Regions from separate parts of the Denitratisoma sp. DHT3 genome, predicted to be linked through region 3. Evidence: riboswitches for the same ligand, from Rfam matches in the RefSeq annotation. Region 3 holds a riboswitch; each other region holds the start of a gene.

The links. Region 3 has a riboswitch for S-adenosylhomocysteine ahead of metH (methionine synthase). Riboswitches for the same ligand answer to the same signal wherever they lie in the genome.
Region 1: it holds a riboswitch for S-adenosylhomocysteine, as region 3 does, so the genes downstream of both, ahcY (adenosylhomocysteinase) here and metH (methionine synthase) in region 3, are expected to answer to the same signal.
Region 2: it holds a riboswitch for S-adenosylhomocysteine, as region 3 does, so the genes downstream of both, ahcY (adenosylhomocysteinase) here and metH (methionine synthase) in region 3, are expected to answer to the same signal.

The regions. Positions count from the first base shown of each region.
Region 1 is NZ_CP020914.1:2,250,041-2,257,554, forward strand. Features, by position in the region: gene cofH (5-amino-6-(D-ribitylamino)uracil--L-tyrosine 4-hydroxyphenyl transferase CofH) at 1-414, opposite strand, end outside; gene B9N43_RS17695 (TetR family transcriptional regulator) at 632-1,339, opposite strand; gene metF (methylenetetrahydrofolate reductase [NAD(P)H]) at 1,455-2,285, opposite strand; gene ahcY (adenosylhomocysteinase) at 2,308-3,726, opposite strand; S-adenosyl-L-homocysteine riboswitch at 3,748-3,837, opposite strand; gene metK (methionine adenosyltransferase) at 3,858-5,024, opposite strand; gene B9N43_RS10400 (TetR/AcrR family transcriptional regulator) at 5,461-6,093, shown strand; gene B9N43_RS10405 (cobyrinate a,c-diamide synthase) at 6,431-7,514, opposite strand, start outside.
Region 2 is NZ_CP020914.1:3,245,419-3,252,932, reverse strand. Features, by position in the region: gene B9N43_RS15055 (TonB-dependent receptor) at 1-504, shown strand, start outside; gene B9N43_RS17240 (hypothetical protein) at 565-729, shown strand; gene B9N43_RS15050 (TonB-dependent receptor) at 883-3,231, shown strand; S-adenosyl-L-homocysteine riboswitch at 3,350-3,413, shown strand; gene ahcY (adenosylhomocysteinase) at 3,471-4,880, shown strand; gene B9N43_RS15040 (TlyA family RNA methyltransferase) at 4,926-5,789, shown strand; gene metF (methylenetetrahydrofolate reductase [NAD(P)H]) at 5,776-6,606, shown strand; gene B9N43_RS15030 (dodecin) at 6,683-6,892, shown strand; gene B9N43_RS15025 (DMT family transporter) at 6,917-7,514, opposite strand, start outside.
Region 3 is NZ_CP020914.1:2,432,845-2,440,358, reverse strand. Features, by position in the region: gene B9N43_RS11205 (DHA2 family efflux MFS transporter permease subunit) at 1-513, shown strand, start outside; gene B9N43_RS11200 (NADPH-dependent FMN reductase) at 780-1,328, shown strand; gene B9N43_RS11195 (rubredoxin) at 1,394-1,558, opposite strand; gene B9N43_RS11190 (cytochrome P450) at 1,578-2,831, opposite strand; gene B9N43_RS11185 (TetR/AcrR family transcriptional regulator) at 2,972-3,628, opposite strand; gene B9N43_RS17205 (hypothetical protein) at 3,830-3,985, shown strand; S-adenosyl-L-homocysteine riboswitch at 4,041-4,132, shown strand; gene metH (methionine synthase) at 4,311-7,514, shown strand, end outside.

The DNA of each region.
Region 1 (7,514 bases), 180 kb from region 3:
CAGGGCACGACGGGCGGCACCGTAGCGCAGCTCGGGCTTGTCGCCCAGGGTGAACAGGGCTTCCTTGCAGCCCGCGGTGGCGCCGGCCCGGGCGATGGCCAGGACTTCCTCGGGACTGAGGTAGGGGCTGGCCAGTTCCCGGGGCGCCTGGGCGAAGGTGCAGTAGTGGCAGACATCCCGGCACAACTGGGTCAGCGGAATGAAGACCTTGCGCGAATAGGTGACGATGCGGCCGAAGCCTTCCAGGGTCAGGGCTTCCGCCGCTGTCGCAAGGGCGGGCAGGTCCTGGCAGTCGGCCAGGGCCAGGGCCTCCTCCCGGCTCAGGCGATGGCCCTGGCGGGCCGTGTCGATGATGGCGTTCAGTTTGCGGGTGTCGCTGGACAGGTGGAGGCTCTGGACAGTGAAATGTTCCACTACTTGGTGGAATCCTTGCCGGATTAATGCTTCAGCGGCAGCATTCGCAGTTGCTTGCGACAGGGCTCTCTCTTGCGGGAATCCTATGCCTGCAAGGGTATTTTTTACCTGGTGGTTTTCGTCGGAAAACATGAAAACGGTCTTATTAGAATAAACGGGACATTAAAACGATTGCCCAGAAATTAAGATTCATCTGCTGTAGCTAATTTCGCAATTTTTATAACCACTCGCCAACATGCTCAAGGGCTCTAATGGAATGAAGTGATTGCTGCTCTTTTGATGTTGCCCCAGTGTTATCAGAATTGCAGACACTTGCCGGGACCTTTCTTCTCAAATCGATGTGGTAGTCAATCAATTGTGAAGCATTTCCAACAAATGACGTCATCACCATCAAACTCACTAACCCCTCTATAAAAATGCGGGTGTCTTGCGCTGCCCGTTCTGGAACTAGTTCAGCTTTCAAAGCATTCTGTAAAGCGGCTTGGTGGTAAGCAAGTGCTGTCATGCGGTGTAGTTCGTTTTGGGTATTCTGAAGCTCATTCCAGATTGGCCCGCAATCTTCCTGATACTCGGAGCAAGTGAGGATAATTTTTAGCGCCTTCCGAATCTTCTGATGATTCTCAAGATCCGCGACCGACTTCTTCAATACAAGCGCTACAGCATTTAGCGGCTCGTGCAGATCAAGTTGTACGGCTAGGTCATCTTTAACCTGCAGTAGCCATATGCGAAGCTCCATGCAGAGCACATTCAAAATATCTCGCTTGCCAGTGAAATGCCAGTAAATCGCGCCCCGGGTAACACCGGCGTTTCTTGCTATCTCATCCATACTTGCCAGGCTGACGCCACGCGCCAAAAATACTCGTTCAGCCGCCTCAAGAATTCGGGAGCGGGTTTGGTCTGCCTCTTCTTTCCGCCTACGTGCCATATCAATATGCTCCAATGGCCAATAACAACTGGCTAAAGATGTATTTCAGATATACAAATGACCTATTGCCGTTTTCTTGGAATTTCCAGAAGGCGGGGTTGCCGCCTTCTGGAGATCAAGCCACCCCAATACGACGGCAAATTTCTGCCACCAACGGTGACTGGTTGAGGGTGTAAAAATGCAAGCCCGGAGCGCCACTCTCCAACAAACGCCTACATAAGTCCGACACGAGGTCTAAACCATATGCTTTTACTGACTCTGCATCATTCTCAAAATCATCGAAGCGCTTGCGCATCCAGCGCGGTAGCTCCGCGCCACATGCATCAGAAAATCTGACGATTTTTTCGAAGTTAGATATGGGCATGATGCCGGGGACAATAGGAATATGGACACCCCGTGATCGAACCTGGTCAACAAATTGTATGTAGGCATCTACGTTGTAGAAATATTGCGTTATTACAGAGTCGGCACCAGCTTCTACCTTTCGAACAAAATTTTCAATATCGTCTCGGTTGGACTTCGATTCTGGATGAACCTCAGGATATCCGGCGACTACCAGATGGAAGAAGTCACCAGTTTCATGCCGGATGAACTGAATCAGTTCTGACGCATGGCGAAACTCACCTGGCGCAACAAATCCAGAAGGCAAATCGCCTCGTAAGGCAACGATGCGACTTACTCCTGCACTTCTGTAGTCCTCCAGCATATTTCCGAGACTATCTCGCGTTGCCCCAATGCATGACAAATGCGGCGCCGCACTTAATCCAGAGCGCTGTATTTGCAATACCGTTTCCAGGGTCCGGTCACGAGTTGATCCACCAGCACCAAATGTCACTGAAAAATATGTTGGATTCAGGCTTTCCAGTGCCTCCCACGTCTTCCTCAACTTCTCCATACCTTCTAGAGTTTGTGGAGGGAAAAACTCGAATGAAATTTGCTTAGTCATGACTATTCATTCATGAAAAGCATTAATAGCGGTAGTGGTCGGCCTTGTAGGGGCCTTCCTTGGGCACCCCGATGTAGGCTGCCTGCTGATCGGTCAGCTCGGTGAGTTGCACGTTGAGCGTCTTCAACTGCAGGCGGGCCACCTTTTCGTCCAGATGCTTGGGCAGGGTATACACGCCCACCGGATACGCGGCGGTCTTGGTGAACAACTCGATCTGGGCGATGGTCTGGTTGGCGAAGCTGGAGGACATCACATAGGACGGATGGCCGGTGCCGCAACCGAGGTTCACCAGTCGCCCCTTGGCCAGCAGGATGATGCGCTTGCCATCAGGGAAGATGACGTGGTCCACCTGGGGTTTGATTTCTTCCCACTGGTACTTTTCCAGGGAAGCGACATCGATTTCGTTGTCGAAGTGGCCGATGTTGCAGACGATGGCGTTGTTCTTCATCTTCACCATGTGCTCATGGGTGATGACGTGGAAGTTGCCGGTGGTGGTGACGAAAATGTCGGCCTTGTCGGCGGCGTATTCCATGGTGACCACGCGATAGCCTTCCATGGCGGCCTGGAGGGCGCAGATCGGGTCGATCTCGGTGACCCAGACCTGGGCGGAGAGGGCGCGCAGGGCCTGGGCCGAGCCCTTGCCCACATCGCCGTAGCCGCAGACCACGGCGATTTTGCCGGCGATCATCACGTCGGTGGCGCGCTTGATGCCGTCCACCAGGGATTCGCGGCAGCCGTAGAGGTTGTCGAACTTGGACTTGGTCACCGAGTCGTTGACGTTGATGGCGGGGAACTTGAGCTCGCCCCGCTGATGCATCTGGTACAGGCGATGGACGCCGGTGGTGGTTTCCTCGGTGACGCCCTTGATCTTCGCCAGGCGGGTGGAATACCAGGCCTTGTCGCTGGCCAGCTTGGCCTTGATGCTGGCGAAGAGAATGGTCTCCTCTTCGGAGCCGGGCTTGGCCAGCACCGCGATGTCCTGCTCGGCCCGGGCACCCAGGTGCAGCAGCAGGGTGGCGTCGCCGCCGTCGTCGAGGATCATGTTGGAATGGCCGCCATCGGACCACTCGAAGATGCGGTGGGTGTAGTCCCAGTAGTCGGTGAGGCTCTCGCCCTTGACGGCGAAGACGGCGATGCCGTCCTTGGCGATGGCTGCGGCGGCGTGATCCTGGGTCGAGAAAATGTTGCAGGAAGCCCAGCGCACCTGAGCGCCGAGGGCCACCAGGGTCTCGATCAGAACCGCGGTCTGAATGGTCATGTGCAGCGACCCGGTGATGCGAGCGCCCTTCAAGGGCTGGCTCTTGGCGAATTCCTCGCGGATGGCCATCAGGCCGGGCATCTCGGTTTCCGCGATGCGGATTTCCTTGTGGCCCCAGTCGGCCAGGCCCAGGTCGGCAATAGCGTAGTCAGGGGCAGATTTCAATACAGCACTTACACTCATAATGGTCTCCGTTCAAATTGAGTTGAACAGGCGCCGTTTCTTACAACTTGTCGTTCCGAGCCTGACAGTTCTTCCCAGATAGGAATAGCTGCTGCAGCGCCTCTCGGAATAACAAGCTTCTTAATGCAATGCTACAAACCCGCATCCGCCCTCAACGCGGCAGCCTTATCTGTCAGTTCCCAAGGTAGTCCAGCATTTTCGCGACCAAAGTGGCCGTAAGCCGCTGTCTTCTTGTAGATGGGGCGCAGCAGGTCAAGCATGTTGACGATGCCTTTGGGACGCAGGTCGAAGTGCCTTCTCACCAGATCGGCGATCTTCTCGTCGGAAATCTTGCCTGTGCCGTAGGTAGTGACCCAGACGCTGGTGGGCTGGGAAACACCGATGGCGTAGGACACCTGGACCAGGCACCGGCTGGCCAGGCCCGCGGCGACGATGTTCTTCGCGATATAACGGCCGGCATAGGCGCCGGAACGGTCCACCTTGGAGGGGTCCTTGCCCGAGAAGGCACCTCCGCCGTGGGGGGCCGCGCCACCGTAAGTGTCCACGATAATCTTGCGTCCCGTGAGGCCGCAATCCCCCTGGGGGCCGCCCACCACGAAACGGCCGGTGGGATTCACCAGATACTTGATCTCGCCCTTGATCAGTTCCTTGGGCAGCACTGGCTTGATGATGTCCTCGATCACCGCTTCCCGAATGTCATCAAGGCTAATGTCCGCAGAGTGCTGGGTGGACAGCACCACGGTGTCGATGGCATCGGCCTTGCCATCCTTATAGCGTACCGTAACCTGGGATTTAGCGTCCGGGCGCAGCCAGGAAAGCCGGCCGTTCTTGCGTAGTTGGGACTGGCGCTCCACCAGGCGATGGGACAGGTGGATAGGGAGGGGCATCAGGGTGTCGGTCTCGTCACAGGCATAGCCGAACATCAGGCCCTGATCGCCGGCACCTTGGTCCAGGTTGTCGTCGTAGGCTTTATTCACGCCCTGAGCGATGTCGGGGGACTGCTTGTCGTAGGCCACCAAAACGGCGCAGCCTTTGTAGTCGATGCCGGATTCGGTGTTGTCGTAGCCGATTTCCTTGATGGTGTCCCGGGCGACCTGGATGTAATCGACGTTGGCGTGGGTGGTGATCTCCCCGGCCAGCACTACCAGACCAGTGTTGGTCAGGGTTTCTGCCGCAACCCGGGCATGGCGGTCCTGGGTCAGGATGGCGTCGAGGATGGCATCCGAAATCTGGTCGGCGACCTTGTCCGGGTGGCCTTCGGAAACCGATTCGGAAGTGAAAAAGTATTCTTGAGACATAACGAGCTGCTCCTGTTTAGTTTTCCCCGGGTTTTGCGTTTGGCGCGACAGTCTCCGGGGAACAAAGGCAGTCGACGCTTTAGCGATATTTCGAGCCAACAACCCGGCCCATCCGCCTCGCAAGTTGTCCAATTAACTCGGCGGCCGCTCACCTGAAAATCATGTGCGTTACAATAAACAATACGAGGCGTTGCGTATTGTTATACTACAAGCCTGGTATTGAGATTGTCAACCATGCACAATATGTGCAACACAGTCATGATATTTAACACTTTTCACCATATGAAAGCAGCATCGCGCTCTACATGGATTTACTATTTACGATACTGTTGATATCGTATAAGGGTGGGCTCGATCTGGTCACCCTAATGTGTGATAAAAGCGAAAGGGATTTATGTTGCCCACTGAATCGATCTACACGATGGAGATCAAACGCATGCTGAAGGCCACACTCCAATCAAATTCACGAAATAAGGCTAAGTCGCGAAAAAGTCACGCAGCCCCAGGGCGTCCGAGAAGCGATGACGCTCATCGCGCCATTCTTAGTGCAACTCTAGAGTTACTCGCAGATATCGGCTACGAACGGCTCACCATCTCTGGAGTTGCGACAAAGGCCGGTGTTGGTAAGGCCACAATTTACAGACGGTGGCCTTCCAAGTTGCCGTTGGTTATGGATGCGTTTGAAGAACTGCCAACCTTAAAATCCCCGGATACTGGAAGCCTCATTGATGATCTTGAAGAACTACTCAAGGACTTTGTGCACTCTTTGAATTCAACTCCATTAGCTCTAGTTCTCGCTGCCATCGGTGGCGAGAGAGCACATGACGCTGCACTTGCCAAAAGGATGGCACCTGTTTTTAAGGCACGAAGACAGCCATTGATGGATGTCTTAGAAAGGTCCGTTGCCCGAAATGAACTTCCACCAGATTTAAATCTCGATGCAGCGGCCGATGTTGTTATGGGGCCTATTGTTAACCGTATTTTCTTTACGGGAAACAATTTAGATGAGAACCACATTCGCCCCTTCATCGAGGCGGCCTTATTTGGAATCAATCGCCTAAGAAAGTAACCCCCTGCCGTATGCATGGCACTTCCATTGTCACCACTTGGCACCAGTCAGACAAGAATTGTCCTTGCTCCAGCCGCTGCCCCCTCCATTTGAGGACCTTGATCTGCGTAGCACGCTGGTTGATGAAGACAAACGTCACACAGGGGATGCTCCCCAGTACGTGACGCATCGGCGCATAAAAACCTCGAAGGATTTGGGCATTTGAACTGTGAGGCCATGAACATGGGTAATCCCCCCGGCAATTAGAGTAGAAATGGGGGGATTACCCTGCCTCCGCACCACCCTCTACCTGGAAGTCACGGAACCCAAAAGCCTGGCGGCGTAAGAGAATGCTCAGCTATGCAAGTGGAAGGAAGAGTAGCGCCGTCGTTACTGGGTTTGATGGGAAGTAGAAGTGTACATACGATGCGGTAAGGCGGCGGAGTCGGTAAATTGCTTCACCTGTTTTCCCATCGGGGTCGTGTGCCTGTACATAGGGCTTCAAGGGCGTTTCGCAGCGGGAGTAGTGGAACGTGTGTCCGCGCAAAGTCCCCTCCGGCAGATTGACTTGTTGTAGCCCCAGTCCGGCTAAGCGTGAACCCATGACACAACTTCCAGGTAGCAATCCGGCAAGTGGATGGCAGTTATTTTCTTGATCTACAAGGCTTTCAAATAAGCTCATCATGCCACCGCATTCAGCCAGGAGTGGTTTCCCCTCCGCGTGGTGAGCGGTGAGCTGCTGCCAGAGGTCATGGCGACGGGCTAAGGCCGGCGCATGAAGTTCCGGATAACCGCCGGGCAGCCAAAGGGCATCACAAGAGGGCAAAGGATCACCCGCTAGAGGTGAAAAAAAACAAAGGGTTGCACCCAAACGGCGTAACGCATCCAGGTTGGCCGGGTAGATGAAGCTGAAGGCGGCATCCCGTGCAATGGCAATGGTGCGCCCGGCCAGTAAAGGCGGTATGTCATCGCCCTGAATGCTCGGGAATTCAACTTTGGGTGGTAGATCGGCGCTGGTGGTATTGGCGATCTGGTCCGCCAGTAGGTCCAAACGTATTTCCAGGTCGTCGATCTCATCCGCCTGCCACAAACCCAAATGGCGTTCGGGCAGGGCGACGGCATCATCCCTTGTCAGTGCGCCGAACCACGCTATACCGGGGGGCAAGCTATTGCGCAGTAGTTCGGCGTGATGGGGGCTGCCGACCCTGTTTGCCAGTACACCGGCAAAGGGTAACTCGGGTCGGTAGCTGGCCAGTCCATGGGCCATGGCACCAAAGGTTTGTGCCATGGCTGAGGCATCAATCAGGCCGAGCACGGGAATCTTGAATCTACAGGCAATATCAGCGGCTGAGGGCCTGCCATCGAAGAGTCCCATTACTCCTTCCACCAGGATCAGGTCAGCATCCTGTGCCGCACTGGCAAGGTGCGATGCCACATCCGCC
Region 2 (7,514 bases), 810 kb from region 3:
GCCGACGGCTGGCGCGTCGGCGCGAGCTGGGGTTACATCGACGCCAAGTTCGACCAGTACATGGACAACGGCCTGAACAACGGCGGCGCACTGATCGACACCGCCAGCAACCGGACGCCGGCCTACGCGCCCAAGCACACGATCAACCTGAACGTGGATGGACGCATCGCCAAGACGGCCTGGGGCACCCTGCGCGGCGTGGTGGACGTCACCTATACCGACAAGATGTACAACCTCGCGGGCAACAAGAGCCTGGCCGCGCCCAACGCGGGCGGCGCCAACGATGCCGAGATGTGCCTGATTCCGTCCAAGACCCTGGTCAACGCCCGCCTGACCCTGGCCGGCGTGCCGGTCGGCGGACCGGGCCGCGCCGACGTGTCGCTGTGGGTGCGCAACCTGGCCAACGTCCGCAAGCCGGTGAACTACATCGACCTCAGCTATTACCGCGTCGCCACCTGGACCGAGCCGCGCATGGTCGGCCTGTCCTTCGGCTACAAGTGGTAATCGCCGCGCGGGCGGATTTCCGCCCGTAGCCGGCAACACCTTGCGGGCGCCGATGGTCGCATGACCATCGGCGCCCGTTTTTCATTCGTGGAAAACGGAAATGCGCGTCTGCCGCCCCCCATTGCCGCCACCGAATGTCGCGGCAATACAACAATCGTGAACTTCAATTCGATACCGCTATTAATCAAACGATTAAAAAAGAACACCGGCCCGGCAGACGGATAGTCGCAAGTCGATATCGAGCCACTTTTTCCTGCCTATGCAGGCATCACCCCAACAACGAATCACCACGATCTACCATCCGCGTCCGGCCATGGCCTTGGCAAGATTCCTCCATGCCCATGGACCTCCATTTCGAACCGGTAGGAGAGAATTTCAATGCGTTACCGTAAGAGCACGGCCATCGTGCGCGCACTTCCCCTGATGATCGCGGCCGCCTATGCCGGCGGCGCCACCGCCGACGAAGGCAAGCTGGAAGAAGTCATCGTCACCGCCCAGAAACGCGCCGAGCGCCTGCAGGATGTGCCCATTTCCATCGCCGCCATCGGCGGCGCGCAGTTGGAGACCCGCGGTCTGGAAGGCGCGAAGAACCTGGACGGCCTGGTACCCAACGTCACCATCAAGCCCAACAACAGCTCTCCCCTGATTTCGGCGGTCGCCATCCGGGGTCTGAACTCCGGCCAGCCCGGCATCTGGGCCGACCCCGCCGTGGGCCTCTACCTCGACGGCGTCTTCGTCGGCAAGAACCAGGGCTCCCTGTTTGAAATCGCCGACCTGGAACGCATCGAAGTGCTGCGCGGTCCCCAGGGCACGCTGTTCGGCCGCAACACCGAGGGCGGCGCGATCAACTTCATCACCCGCAAGCCCGCCGGCGTCTTCAGTGGCAATGTGGGCATCGAGCTGGGCAACCGCCATCGCCACGTCGAGCGGGCGTCCATCGACCTGCCCAAGGTCGGCGCGATGAGCCTGAGCTTCGCGCTGCGCAACGAAGAGCAGGATGGCTTCATCAACAACCCCACAGGCAAGAAGTGGGGCGACAAGAATCGCCAGTCGGCCCGTCTGGCGGCGAACTTCGACATCAGCCCGAAGTTCAAGATCGACTACGCCTACGACACCAGCACCATCAACGAAATGCCGTCGTCGCCCAGCTCCCTCATCAGCACGACGGGTTACAACAAGCTGTACACGTCGCCGCTCGTCACCGGCACCGACCCCTATTTCAACGGTCTGCGGGCGCAGATGGCCCAGTACGTGAATGCGGGCTATCCCTCCTCGGTGGGCTCGGACCCCAACCGCCAGTATTTCCAGAAGCTGGATGTGTCCGGCCACATGCTGACGGCCAACTACGAGCTGAACGCCAACAACAGCCTGAAGTACATCGGCAGCTACCGCAAGATGCGCTACCAGGACAGCACCGACCTGGACGGCACGCCGCTGCCCATCTTCAACGCCGGCAAGGACACCCACTACGACACCTATTCGCACGAGTTCCAGTGGATCGGCAACACCGAGCGCATGAACTACGTGCTGGGCTACTATCAGTTCCGGGATGACGGCAACACCCTGAGCTTCCAGAACGGCCTGTTCTACAACTTCGGCATGGACCCCCGCGGCCCCTACTACCAGATGCCGTACTACCGCGTGAAGACCGATGCCAAGGCGGTCTTTGCCCAGGTCGACTACAAGCTCACCAACGCGCTGACGGCCACCGTGGGCGTACGCCGCACCACGGAGGAAAAGGGCGGCGACATCTGGAAGATCTACACGACTTCCGGTTTCGCCATGCCCGGCCCCAACACGCCGGTAGGCGCCAGCGCGGGAGCCGCTTACGGCACCGTGGCCTATCAGCCGACCTGGACGCCCCAGAGCAATACGGCCAGCTTCTCCGCCACGACGCCGGTGATGGCCCTGAGCTATCGCCTGAACGAGAGCGTCAACGTCTTCGGCCGCGTCGCCAAGGGCTTCAAGAGCGGCGGCTTCTCCCTGGAGGCCCCGACGTCGGCGCAAGCGATGACGCCCTTCCAACCCGAGCGCTCGACCGCCTATGAACTGGGCGTGAAGACCAGCTTCTGGGACGGCAAGGCCCAGGTGAACGCCACCGTGTTCCGCACCGACGTGAAGGACTTCCACGTTTCCCTGCTGCCCCCGGGCGGCACCACGCCGGTGATCGTCAATGCCGGCAAGTCGCGGAGCCAGGGCTTCGAACTGGAAGGCAGCTTCGTGCTGGCGCCGGGCTGGAAACTCCAGACCAACTACGGCTACCTGGATGCCAAGTTCAAGGAGTACCTGGGCCGCAACCAGTGGGGCGCCCTGGTCGACGTGGCGTCCAACACCGTGCTCGGCTACGCGCCCAAGCATCAGTTGAGCGTGAGCCTGGACGGCCGCCTGGCCAAGACCCAGTGGGGCACGCTGCGCGGCATCCTCGATGTCAACTACTCGGCCAAGTACTACAACTACAGTGGCCAGAAGACGGCGGTCGGCACCAATGTCAACGTGGGCAACTCGGTGGATGAGTCGACGATTCCGGCGATGACCTTCGTCAATGCCCGTCTGCTGCTGTCCGGCGTGCCGGTGGGCGGCCCGGGCGCCGCGGACCTGTCCCTGTGGGTGCGCAACCTGACCGACCAGAAGAAGATGCTCGGCCACATCGACGTCGGTGGCTACTATCGCGTCGCCCAGTGGACGGAACCGCGTACCTACGGTGTCTCTTTGAACTACAAGTGGTAAGAATTCCGGAGGGGCGGATCTCCGCTCCCCGGACGGCAACATCTTGCGGGCGCCGATGGTCGCATGACCATCGGCGCCCGTTTTTCATGGGGTGGCGGCAACGGTTATAATCCGCCGCCTCCGAGGAGCGCTGCGAGGGTCTCCCCCCAGGCTCGGACATTTCAGAACGGCGCTCGCCTGACCCGACCGGGGAGGGTGAGCCGCATCCTTCCCGGTCACAGCCATAGGAGTACCACGCTGTGACTCAAGCTACCCAGGATTTCGACTACGTCGTTGCCGACCTCGCGCTCGCCGACTGGGGCCGCAAGGAAATCCGGATCGCCGAGACCGAGATGCCCGGCCTGATGTCGATCCGCGACGAATACGCGAAGAGCCAGCCGCTCAAGGGCGCGCGCATCACCGGCTCGCTGCACATGACCATCCAGACCGCCGTGCTGATCGAGACGCTGACCGCGCTCGGCGCCGAGGTGCGCTGGGCCTCGTGCAACATCTTCTCGACCCAGGACCACGCCGCCGCCGCGATCGCCAAGGACGGCATCCCCGTGTTCGCCGTGAAGGGCGAGTCGCTGGAGGACTACTGGGACTACACCCATCGCATCTTCGAATGGAAAGATGGCGGCTACTCCAACATGATCCTCGACGACGGCGGCGACGCCACGCTGCTGCTGCACCTGGGCAGCAAGGCCGAACGGGATCTCTCGGTGCTCGACAAGCCCGACAGCGAGGAGGCCACCGTGCTGTTCGCCTCGATCCGCGCCAAGCTCAAGCAGGACCCGGCCTGGTACTCGACGCGGCTGGCCCAGATCAAGGGCGTCACCGAGGAGACCACCACCGGCGTGCACCGCCTCTACCAGATGCACGAGCGCGGCGAGCTGAAGATTCCGGCGATCAACGTCAACGACTCGGTGACCAAATCCAAGTTCGACAACCTCTACGGCTGCCGCGAATCGCTGGTCGACGGCATCAAGCGCGCCACCGACGTGATGGTCGCCGGCAAGGTCGCCGTGGTCTGCGGCTACGGCGACGTCGGCAAGGGCTCGGCGCAGGCGCTGCGCGCGCTCTCCGCGCAAGTGTGGGTCACCGAGATCGACCCGATCTGCGCGCTGCAGGCGGCGATGGAAGGCTACCGCGTCGTCACCATGGACTACGCCGCCGACAAGGCCGACATCTTCGTCACCTGCACCGGCAACGTGCACGTGATCGACCACCACCACATGGTGAAGATGAAGGACCAGGCCATCGTCTGCAACATCGGCCACTTCGATTCCGAGATCAACGTCGCCTCGCTCGAACAGTACCCGTGGGAGGAGATCAAGCCGCAGGTCGACCACGTCATCCTGCCCAGCGGCAACCGCATCATCCTGCTCGCCAAGGGCCGCCTGGTGAATCTGGGCTGCGCCACCGGCCATCCGTCCTACGTGATGTCCTCGTCGTTCGCCAACCAGACCATCGCCCAGATCGAGCTGTTCACCCGCACCGCCGAGTATCCGATCGGCGTCTACACGCTGCCCAAGCACCTCGACGAGAAGGTCGCGCGTCTGCAATTGAAGAAGCTCAACGTCCAACTGACGACGCTGACGCCGCAGCAGGCCGCCTACATCGGCGTGCCGGTGGAGGGGCCGTACAAGACCGAGCACTATCGGTATTGACGTACCGCGATTGATGGGTCGTCATCGAGCCGCTGCCCAACCGCCATGGCAATGAACTCCTTCCATTCCCGCGCGCCGAAGCGCAAGCCGCCCCGGCACGAGCGGGAGGCGGTGCCAGCACCCGTGCCGGCGCAGGCGCAGGGCGACGCGCTGCGCGCCGACGCCTGGCTGGTGGCGCACGGCCTGGCGGCGTCGCGCGCCGCCGCGCAAAGGATGATCGAGGCTGGGCGCGTCTCCTGGGACGGCGTCGCGGTGGTCAAGCCTGCCCAATCGCTGCCCGCGAACGCGGAGGTGACGGTGGCCGACGACGATGCCGACCGCTACGTGTCGCGCGGCGGCCTCAAGCTGGCCGGCGCCCTGGCGGCGAGCGGCATCGACCCGCGGGACCGGGTCTGCCTGGACCTGGGCCAGAGCACCGGCGGCTTCACCGACTGCCTGCTCCAGGCCGGCGCCGCCCGGGTGGTGGGCGTGGACGTGGGGCACGATCAACTGCATCCGCGCTTGCGGGAGCATCCGCGAGTCGTCCGCCTGGAAGGCATCAATGCCCGCTTCCTCGACCGCGGCGCGCTCGACACGCGGGGCGCCCACTGCCCCGCCGCCGGTTTCGACCTGATCGTCGGCGACCTTTCCTTCATTTCCCTGACCCTGGTCCTGCCCCGCCTGCCGGCCCTGCTCGCACCTCATGGGCAGATGCTGCTGCTGGTCAAACCCCAGTTCGAAGTCGGCCCACAACACGTCGGCAAGGGCGGCATCGTGCGCGACGCCGCGCTCTATCCGCAAGTGGCGGCAAAATTGAGCGAGGCCGCCCGCGCGGCCGGGCTGCGGGTGCGGGGCTGGTTCGACAGTCCCATCGCCGGCGGCGACGGGAATCGTGAATTCTTTCTCTGGACATGCCATGAGCAAGCCTGAACTTTCGATCGAGTTTTTCCCCCCCCAGACGCCGGAAGGCGCCGTCAAGCTGCGGGAAGCGCGTGCCCGGCTGGCGGCGCTGAATCCGGCCTTCTTCTCGGTGACCTTCGGCGCCGGCGGCTCCACCCAGGAGCGCACCCTGGACGCGGTGCTGGAGATCCAGCGCGAAGGCCATCAGGCCGCGCCCCATCTCTCCTGCGTCGGTTCCACCAAGGGCAGGATCCGCGACATCCTGGGCCGCTACAAGACCGCCGGCATCCGCCGCATCGTCGCCCTGCGCGGCGACCTGCCTTCCGGCATGGCCCATCCCGGCGAGCTGCGCTACGCCAATGAACTGGTGGAATTCATCCGCCAGGAAACCGGCGACTGGTTCCAGATCGAGGTCGCGGCCTACCCCGAATGGCACCCCCAGGCGAAGAGCGCGCAGGAGGACATGAGGAACTTCAAGCGCAAGGTGGAGGCCGGCGCCGACGCCGCGATCACCCAGTTCTTCTACAACGCCGACGCCTACGAGCATTTCGTCGGCGAGGCGCGCGCGCTCGGCGTCGCCATCCCGATCGTGCCCGGCATCATGCCGATCGGCAGCTTTTCCAAACTGTCCCGCTTCGCCGACGCCTGCGGCGCCGAGATTCCGCGCTGGATGCGGCGCAAGTTCGAAGGCTACGGCGACGACGCGGAATCCATCCGCGCCTTCGGCCTCGACGTGGTGACCGAGCTCTGCCAGCGCCTGCTGGACCGCGGTGCGCCCGGCCTGCATTTCTATTCCCTCAACCAGTCCGCTCTGACCACCGAGATCGTGCGCCGCCTGGGCTTGTAGTCATCATTGCCGGACATGTCCCCTGGGCTATAAACGGAATGTATGTCCATTCCGTGAAGCGCGAAGGGGGTGTGCCATGTCGGACCATGTCTACAAGATCATCGAGGTCACCGGGTCGTCCAGGCTGGGCACCGAGGACGCCATCAAGAACGCCATCGCCCGGGCCGACAAGACCCTGCACAACCTGCGCTGGTTCGAGGTGACGGAAACCCGGGGCTGGCTGGAGAACGGCCACATCGGCCAGTGGCAGGTGACGCTGAAGGTGGGGTTGCTGCTCGACGAGTAGGGCGTCCGCCTCAGCCGGCCCGCCTCAACCGGCCCGGCTGACCCGCAGAATGCCGGCCACCACCAGCGCACAGCCGGCCAGTTGCCAGAGGGACATGGCCTCGTCCAGCACGGCCCAGCCCATGCCGATGGTCAAGAGCGGCCCCAGGGTGCCGATCAGCGCCGCGCGGCCGCTGCCGATGCGGCGGATCGCGGCGGACTGGGCGAACACCGGGAACACGGTGGACAGCAGCGCCATCGCCAGGGCATAAACATAGACCGGCCAGGGCTGGACCAGGGCCGCCACGGGCTGGGCGAGGAAAAAGTGCGTCAATGTCGCCAGCCCCGACACCAGCAGGGCGAGCGCGGTGAAGCGGCTGGCGCCCAGCAGTGGAATCAGGTGCCCGCTGCCCGCCAGGTACAGCGCGTAGGCGATGGAGGACAGCAGCACGAAGCCGCCGCCGATCCAGACCGCCAACGAGTCGGCGCTGGTGTGCAGATCGTGCGCGAAGGCCGCGCCGATGCCCAGGTAGCACAGCGCCAGCGCGCCGATCTCGCGCCGGCCCACGCGCTGGCCGAAGAACAGGGCGCCGATCAGCAGGGTCAGGGTCGGATAGGTGAACAGGATCAGCCGCTCCAGGCCC
Region 3 (7,514 bases):
CTGATGCCGGTATTCCTTCAAAACGTGCTCGGCTTTTCCGCCGCCCACGCCGGCGCGGCGCAGATGCCGGGTACCCTGGCCCTGTCGCTGACCTTCCCCCTGGCCGGGATACTGGCCGACCGCCTGATGCCGCGTCCCCTGATCGTCGCCGGCCTGGCGGTGTTCGCCATGTCCTTCGTCGCGCTGTGGCATTACGGTGCCGCCGTGACCTACCTGGGCTTCATCCTGGTCACCGTGGTCGGCCGAGTCGGCCAGAGCTTCGCTCTCACACCGATCAACAAGGCTTCCCTCTCCGACCTCCACGGCCGCGTGCTCAGCGAGGCCTCGATGCTGCTCAACTATCTGCGCCAGCTGGGCGGCGTGCTGGGCGTGGCCAGCGCCGCGGCCTACGTCGAGTGGCGCGCCGGCGTCCTGGGCGGCGATGCCCAGGCCCTGGCCACGGCGTTCAGCGAGGGCTATCTGCTGATCGCGGTGGCGTTGGGACTGGCGATCGTGGCGGCGAGCCGGAGGTAGAAAGGCTCGCCCCCCTTCGCCCCCCTCCGGGGGGTTCGATACGGCTCGCTGCGCTCGGGTGTTTGGGGGAACGTTGTGGGGGCACCGATGCGTTGCGGCTTCGCCGCGTGCCGTTTTTCCTTGCGGCGGCGCGGCGGAAAAGCTCGTTTTTCACGCTGCGCTATAAAGGGAATCTTCACCAAACCGTTTCCGCCGCGCCCGGAGTCCGAATTTTCCAGCCGTGGCGGCATTTCACGATGTTCGACTCCGGAAGGGAGGAACGCACCATGGCATCCAAGAAAATCGCGGTACTCGTCGGCAGCCTGCGCAAGCAGTCCTTCAATCGCAAGATGGCCAAGGCGTTGATCGCCTGCGCGCCCGCCGCGCTCGATCTGGAGATCGTCGAGATCGGCCAGCTGCCGCTCTACAACCAGGACGGCGACGACGAGGGCCTGCCGGCGCCGGAATGGACGGCATTCCGCGAACGGATGCGGCCGTTCGACGGCGTGCTGTTCGTCACGCCCGAGTACAACCGCTCGGTGCCGGCGGCGCTCAAGAACGCGCTCGACGTCGGCTCCCGTCCGTATGGCCAGAGCATCTGGAGCGGCAAGCCCGGCGCGGTGATTAGCGTGTCGCCGGGCGCGATCGGCGGTTTCGGCGCCAATCATCATCTGCGCCAGTCGCTGGTTTCCCTGGCTGTGCCGGTGATGGCGCAGCCGGAGGCCTATATCGGCGGCGCCGCGAGTCTGTTCGACGCGGCCGGCAACCTGGCCAACGACGGTACGCGCACCTTCATCCAGGAATTCATGAACAGTTTCGCCGCCTGGGTTGAGTGAGGCTCGCCCCCTTCGCCCTGAGCCCTTCGACGGGCTCAGGGCGAACGGACTTGATCCGCGTTTCCTTAGAACTCCTCCATCACGAAGTCGCTCTTGGGAGTGCCGCAGTCGGGGCAGATCCAGTCCGCCGGCACGTCTTCCCAGCGGGTACCGGGGGCAATGCCGTGATTGGGAAGGCCCAGGGCCTCGTCGTAGACGAAGCCGCAGGTCATGCACATCCAGCGTTTCATTTGTCGCTCCAGGGTGGGGTTAGTTGAATTCGTAGCGTACGGGCAGGCTGCGGAAGCCGCCAACCAGATTGGAGGCGATCATCTTGGGTTCGCCCGCCAGTTCGATGCGCTTCAACTGCGGGATCAGCCGGCTGAAAAAAGCGTCCAGTTCGAACAGCGCCAGCTGGCGGCCGACGCAGGCGTGCACGCCGTAGCCGAAGGCGACGTGGCCCGAGGTGTCGCGGTCGATACGGAACGCGTCGGCATTCTCGAACAGCGTCTCGTCGCGGTTGCCCGAGGGATAGAAGAGGACGACGGCGTCGCCGGCGCGGATGGTCGTGTCGCGCAGGACGAAGTCCTCGGTGGCGGTGCGGACGAAATGACGCACCGGCGAGACCCAGCGGCAGATCTCGTTGCTGGCGTTGCGCATCAGCTGCGGATCGGCGCGCAGCTTGTCCATCTCCTGCGGGTGGGTGATGAAGCCGTACATGCCGCCGGCGAGCGCGGCCGAGGTCGTGTCGTGGCCCGCGGTGATCGTCACCATCATGTAGGAGAGCGCCTCGATCATGCCGATGGGGTTGTCGTCGATCCGGGCGTTGGCGATCGCGCTGGTGAGGTCGTCGGTCGGGTTGGCCTGGCGGTCGGCCAGCAGCTTGCCCAGGTAGCCCATGAATTCACCGTAGGCGGCCATGCCGTAGTCGCCTTCCTTTTGCAGGTCGGGATCGCCGGCGGCGAGCAGGGCCTGGGTCATGCGCAGGATGTAGGGGCCGTCCTCGCTCGGCGCGCCGAGAATCGAGGTGATCGCTTCGAGGGGATACCAGACCGCGATGTCGCTGGCGAAATCGCAGCGGCCGTCCATCGACTTCATTTTCTCGATGAAGCTGTCGGCGATGGCCTCGATCCGCGGGGTGAGCTTGCGCAGCCCGCTGCCGATGAACCAGCGCGCCGAAACGTCGCGGTACTTGGCGTGGTCGGGCTCGTCCATGTCGAGGATGGTGCGCGACCCGCCGGTGCGGGAGCCGAACATCTGCAGGGTGGCTTCTTCGATGGCCTTGGGAATCAGGGTCAGGCGCGGCGCGCTGACGAAGATGTCGTGGTTCTTCTCGACCAGCTTGATGTCCTCGTTGCATACCACGGTCCAGAACGGTCGGTAGGGCTCCCGGTCCACCCAGGCGACGGGCATGTCGCGGCGCAGACGGGTGAAATCGGCATGGAGCCGGGCTTCATCGCCGTAGGCGGCGGGACTGAAAATGTCGATGCCGTCGGGCAGACGGGGGTTGGGGGTTGCTGTCACGGGTCGTCTCCTTGTTGGATGCGCGGGGGAACGCGCCTTGTTATGGAGTCGGCAAGCTAACAACTATTAGTCTGTAGTGTCAATGGGCACGGTGGGTGCGATGTGCCTCGATGGTCGTTGCCGGTTCGGCGGGGCGGCGTTCAGGCGGCGGAGGCGAACGGGGATTCGGGACGCGTCAGGGCGGAGTTCACCATTTCCAGCACCATCTCCAGATGGCGCTGCCGGGCTTCCGCCGAGAACGGGTCCTGGTTGATCAGGTTGCGGTACAGCGGCGCCATGGTGATGTAGGACACCAGCACGTTGTGGAAGGCCATGGTGGCCCAGGGCAGCAAGGGGGGCGACAAGGTGACGCCGCCGCCGGCGGACGGCGCGAACAGGGGGCGGAAGAACCGGGTCAGCATCTCCGTCGTACCCGGCGCCTCGGCCAGGGCGGCATGTTGCAGCAGACGGGCGAAGTTGGGATGGCGGAAGTGCAGTTCCACCATCTGGCGAGTCCAGGCCAGGACCGCGTTCTTGTCGTGCGGGGAGAAGGTCGCGGCCTCGGCGATCAGCGGTTGGAAGTGGCCCAGCAGTCGTTCCAGCACGGCTTTGTAGAGCGACTCCTTGTTGCGGAAATGGTTGTAGAGGCTGGGCGGGCGAATGCCCACCTGCTCGGCCAGCTCGATCAGCGACGCGGCCTTGTAGCCCTTGGCGGCGAACAGGTTTTCCGCGACGTCGAGGATGCGGTCGGCGGTCGATGAGGTCTCCGCGGGGCTTTCCATGAGGTGACAGGACGGGCAGGTCGGAAAGGTCATCATTCTATCGAGGGTATTCGCCAGCGGTGGCGTTTGCCGCTGGGGGCGCCATAAGGATGATGTAAGTCTTTGCCCTCGGCCTTGCGCTCCTGTCCTTCAAAGGCAAAGGAGGAAGTGCGATGGAACGGATCGATCGACTATCCAGGGTGGTCAGCCCGTCGTCATGGACTGGTGTGCGGCACGGCGCTTCTCGCCGTCGGTTTGATGGGAAGCTACGCCGGCACCGGGCGCCACACGCTGCCGTTCCTGATCCAGACCTACCGCCGCGATACCGGCGAGGTGATGCACGACATCTCGGCGCCGGTCTATGTCAAGGGACGCCACTGGGGCGGCGTCCGCATCGGCTATCGCACCGAATAGGGGGTGCCCGCGTCAGCGGCGACCCATGTCGCCTGCCCGACGCTATAATGCGCGCGTTTCCGAGGAGCGCTGCAAGGTAGCGGGCCGGACCGAAGATCGTCCAGCCCCGGCCCTAGGCTCGGAATTCTCCAACGGCGCTCACCGAACCTGGAATATTGACCGGGATACAGGTGAGCCGCATCGGCGCTCCGGTTCCGGTCATGGATTGGAGATTGCCGTGACCACCCCCCACACCCCCACTGTCCTCGACGCCGCCCCGCAGCCCGACCGCAGCGCCGAACTGCGCGCCCTGGCCGCGCGGCGCCTGCTGATCCTCGACGGCGCGATGGGCACCATGATCCAGCGCCACGGCCTGGCCGAGGCCGATTACCGCGGCGAGCGTTTCCGCGACCACGGCAAGGAACTGAAGGGCAACAACGACCTCCTGCTGCTGACCCGGCCCGAGGTGATCGCCGGCATCCACGAAGCCTACCTGGCGGCCGGCGCCGACATCCTGGAGACCAACACTTTCAATTCGACGCGCATCTCCCAGGCCGAGTACGGACTGGGAGACCTGGCCCACGAACTGAACCTGGCCGGCGCCCGCCTGGCGCGGCAGGCGGCGGACAAGTATTCGACGCCCGACAAGCCGCGCTTCGTCGCCGGCGTGATCGGCCCCACCAGCCGCACCGCCTCGCTCTCGCCCGACGTCAACGACACCAGCTTCCGCAGCGTCACCTTCGACGAACTGGTGGCCGACTACCTCGAAGCCGCGCGCGGCCTCACCGACGGCGGTGCCGACATCCTGCTGATCGAGACCGTGTTCGACACCTTGAACGCCAAGGCCGCGGTGTTCGCCGTCGAGCGTTTCTTCGACGAAGCGGGGCGGCGCTGGCCGGTGATGATCTCCGGCACCATCACCGACGCCGCCGGGCGCACGCTGTCGGGCCAGACCCCCGAGGCTTTCTGGAACTCCCTGCGCCACGCGCAGCCCCTGGCCTTCGGCTTCAACTGCGCGCTGGGGGCGAAGGAGTTGCGCCAGCACGTCGAGGAGATCTCGCGCCTGTGCGACTGCCTGGTCTCCGCCCACCCCAACGCCGGCCTGCCCAACGCCTTCGGCGGCTACGACGAGACGCCCGCGATGCTGGCCGAGGAGATCGGCGACTGGGCCCGCTCGGGGCTGGTGAACATCGTCGGCGGCTGCTGCGGCACCACGCCCGAGCACATCCGCGCCATCGCCGAGCGGGTCGCCGGACTCGCGCCGCGCGCCCCGGCCGCGCCCGAGCCGCGCCTGCGCCTGTCGGGCCTGGAGCCGTTCAACGTCGGCGCCGACTCGCTGTTCGTCAATGTCGGCGAACGCACCAACGTCACCGGCTCCAAGGCTTTCGCCCGCATGATCCTGGAGGGCCGCTTCGAGGACGCCCTGGTCGTGGCCCGCCAGCAGGTCGAGAACGGCGCCCAGGTGGTGGACGTGAACATGGACGAGGCGATGCTGGATTCGCGGGCGGCGATGGTGCAGTTCCTCAACCGCGTCGCCTGCGAGCCGGACATCGCCCGCGTGCCGCTGATGCTGGACTCCTCCAAGTGGGAAGTGATCGAGGCCGGCCTCAAGTGCGTGCAGGGCAAGGGCATCGTCAATTCCATCTCGATGAAGGAGGGCGAGGCGCAATTCCTCGAACAGGCGCGCCTGGCGAAGCGTTACGGCGCCGCCGTGATCGTGATGGCCTTCGACGAGCAGGGCCAGGCCGACACCTTCGCCCGCAAGACCGGGATCTGCAAGCGCGCCTATGATCTGCTGGTGGCCGACGGCTTCCCCGCCGAGGACATCATCTTCGACCCCAACGTCTTCGCCATCGCCACCGGCATCCCCGAGCACGACAACTACGCCGTGGACTTCATCGAGGCGGTGCGCTGGATCGGCGCCAATCTGCCCCACGCCAGGACCAGCGGCGGGGTCTCCAACGTCAGCTTCTCCTTCCGCGGCAACGAGCCGGTGCGCGAGGCGATCCACACCGTGTTCCTCTACCACGCGGTGCGGGCCGGGCTCACCATGGGCATCGTCAACGCCGGCCAGCTCGGCGTCTATGACGACCTGGACCCGGTGCTGCGGGAAAAGGCGGAGGACGTGGTGCTCAACCGCAAGCCGGGGGCCGGGGACGCCCTGGTGGAATTCGCCCAGACGGTGAAGGGCCAGGCGAAGGAACAGGTCCAGGACCTGGCCTGGCGCCAGTGGTCTGTGGAAAAGCGCCTGGAGCACGCGCTGGTGAAGGGCATCACCGAGTTCGTGGTGGCCGATGCCGAGGAGTGCCGCGCCGCCCTGGAAGCCGCGGGCAGGCCGCCGCTGGCGGTGATCGAAGGGCCCTTGATGGCCGGCATGAACGTGGTCGGCGACCTGTTCGGCGCCGGCAAGATGTTCCTGCCCCAGGTGGTGAAGTCGGCCCGCGTGATGAAGCAGGCCGTGGCCCACCTGGTGCCCTTCATCGAGGAGGAGAAGCGCAGGAGCGGCGCCGCCAGCAAGGGCCGGATCGTGGTCGCCACGGTCAAGGGCGACGTGCATGACATCGGCAAGAACATCGTCGGCGTGGTGCTGGGCTGCAACGGCTACGAAGTCGTGGACCTGGGCGTGATGGTGCCCTGCGAGAAGATCCTGCACGCCGCCAGGGAGCACGGTGCGCAGGTGATCGGCCTGTCGGGCCTGATCACGCCCTCGCTGGAGGAGATGAGCCACGTCGCCGCCGAGATGGAGCGCCAGGGCTTCGGCGCCGGCGACGCGGAGGGCGGGGCGATCCCGCTGCTGATCGGCGGCGCCACCACCAGCCGGGCGCACACGGCGGTGAAGATCGCCCCCGGCTATCGCGGTCCGGTGATCTACGTGCCCGACGCTTCGCGCGCCGTCGGCGTGGTGACCAGGCTGCTGTCGGCGGAGCAGTCCGCCGCCTACAAGGCGGAGATCGCCGCCGACTACGATCGGGTGCGCCAGCAGCACGCGCAGAAGAAGGGCGTGACCCTGCTGCCCCTGGCGGCGGCGCGGGCCAACGCGACGCGCCTGGACTACGCGCCGGTGAAGCCGCGCACGCCGGGCATCACCGTGCTGGCCGACATCGACCTGGCGACGCTGGCGCGCTACATCGACTGGGGCCCCTTCTTCCAGACCTGGGATCTGGCCGGCAGCTACCCCAAGATACTGGACGACGCCACCGTGGGCGAGGCGGCGCGCGGCGTGCTGAAGGATGGCCAGGCGATGCTGGCGCGCATCGTCGCCGAGAAGTGGCTGACCGCGCGCGCGGTGTTCGGCCTGTTCCCGGCCAACGCCCGCGGCGACGACATCGAGTTCTACGCCGACGAGGCGCGAGGCGCGCCGCTGATGACCTGGCACGGCCTGCGCCAGCAGCACCAGCGGCCCGAGGGCAAGGCCAACGAATGCCTGGCCGATTTCGTCGCCCCGCGTGCGGATGCCGGTGGAGTGGCCGACTATGCCGGCGCCTTCGCCTGCACCGCCGGCATCGGCATCGAGAAGAAGCTCGCCGAGTTCGAGGCGGACCACGACGAC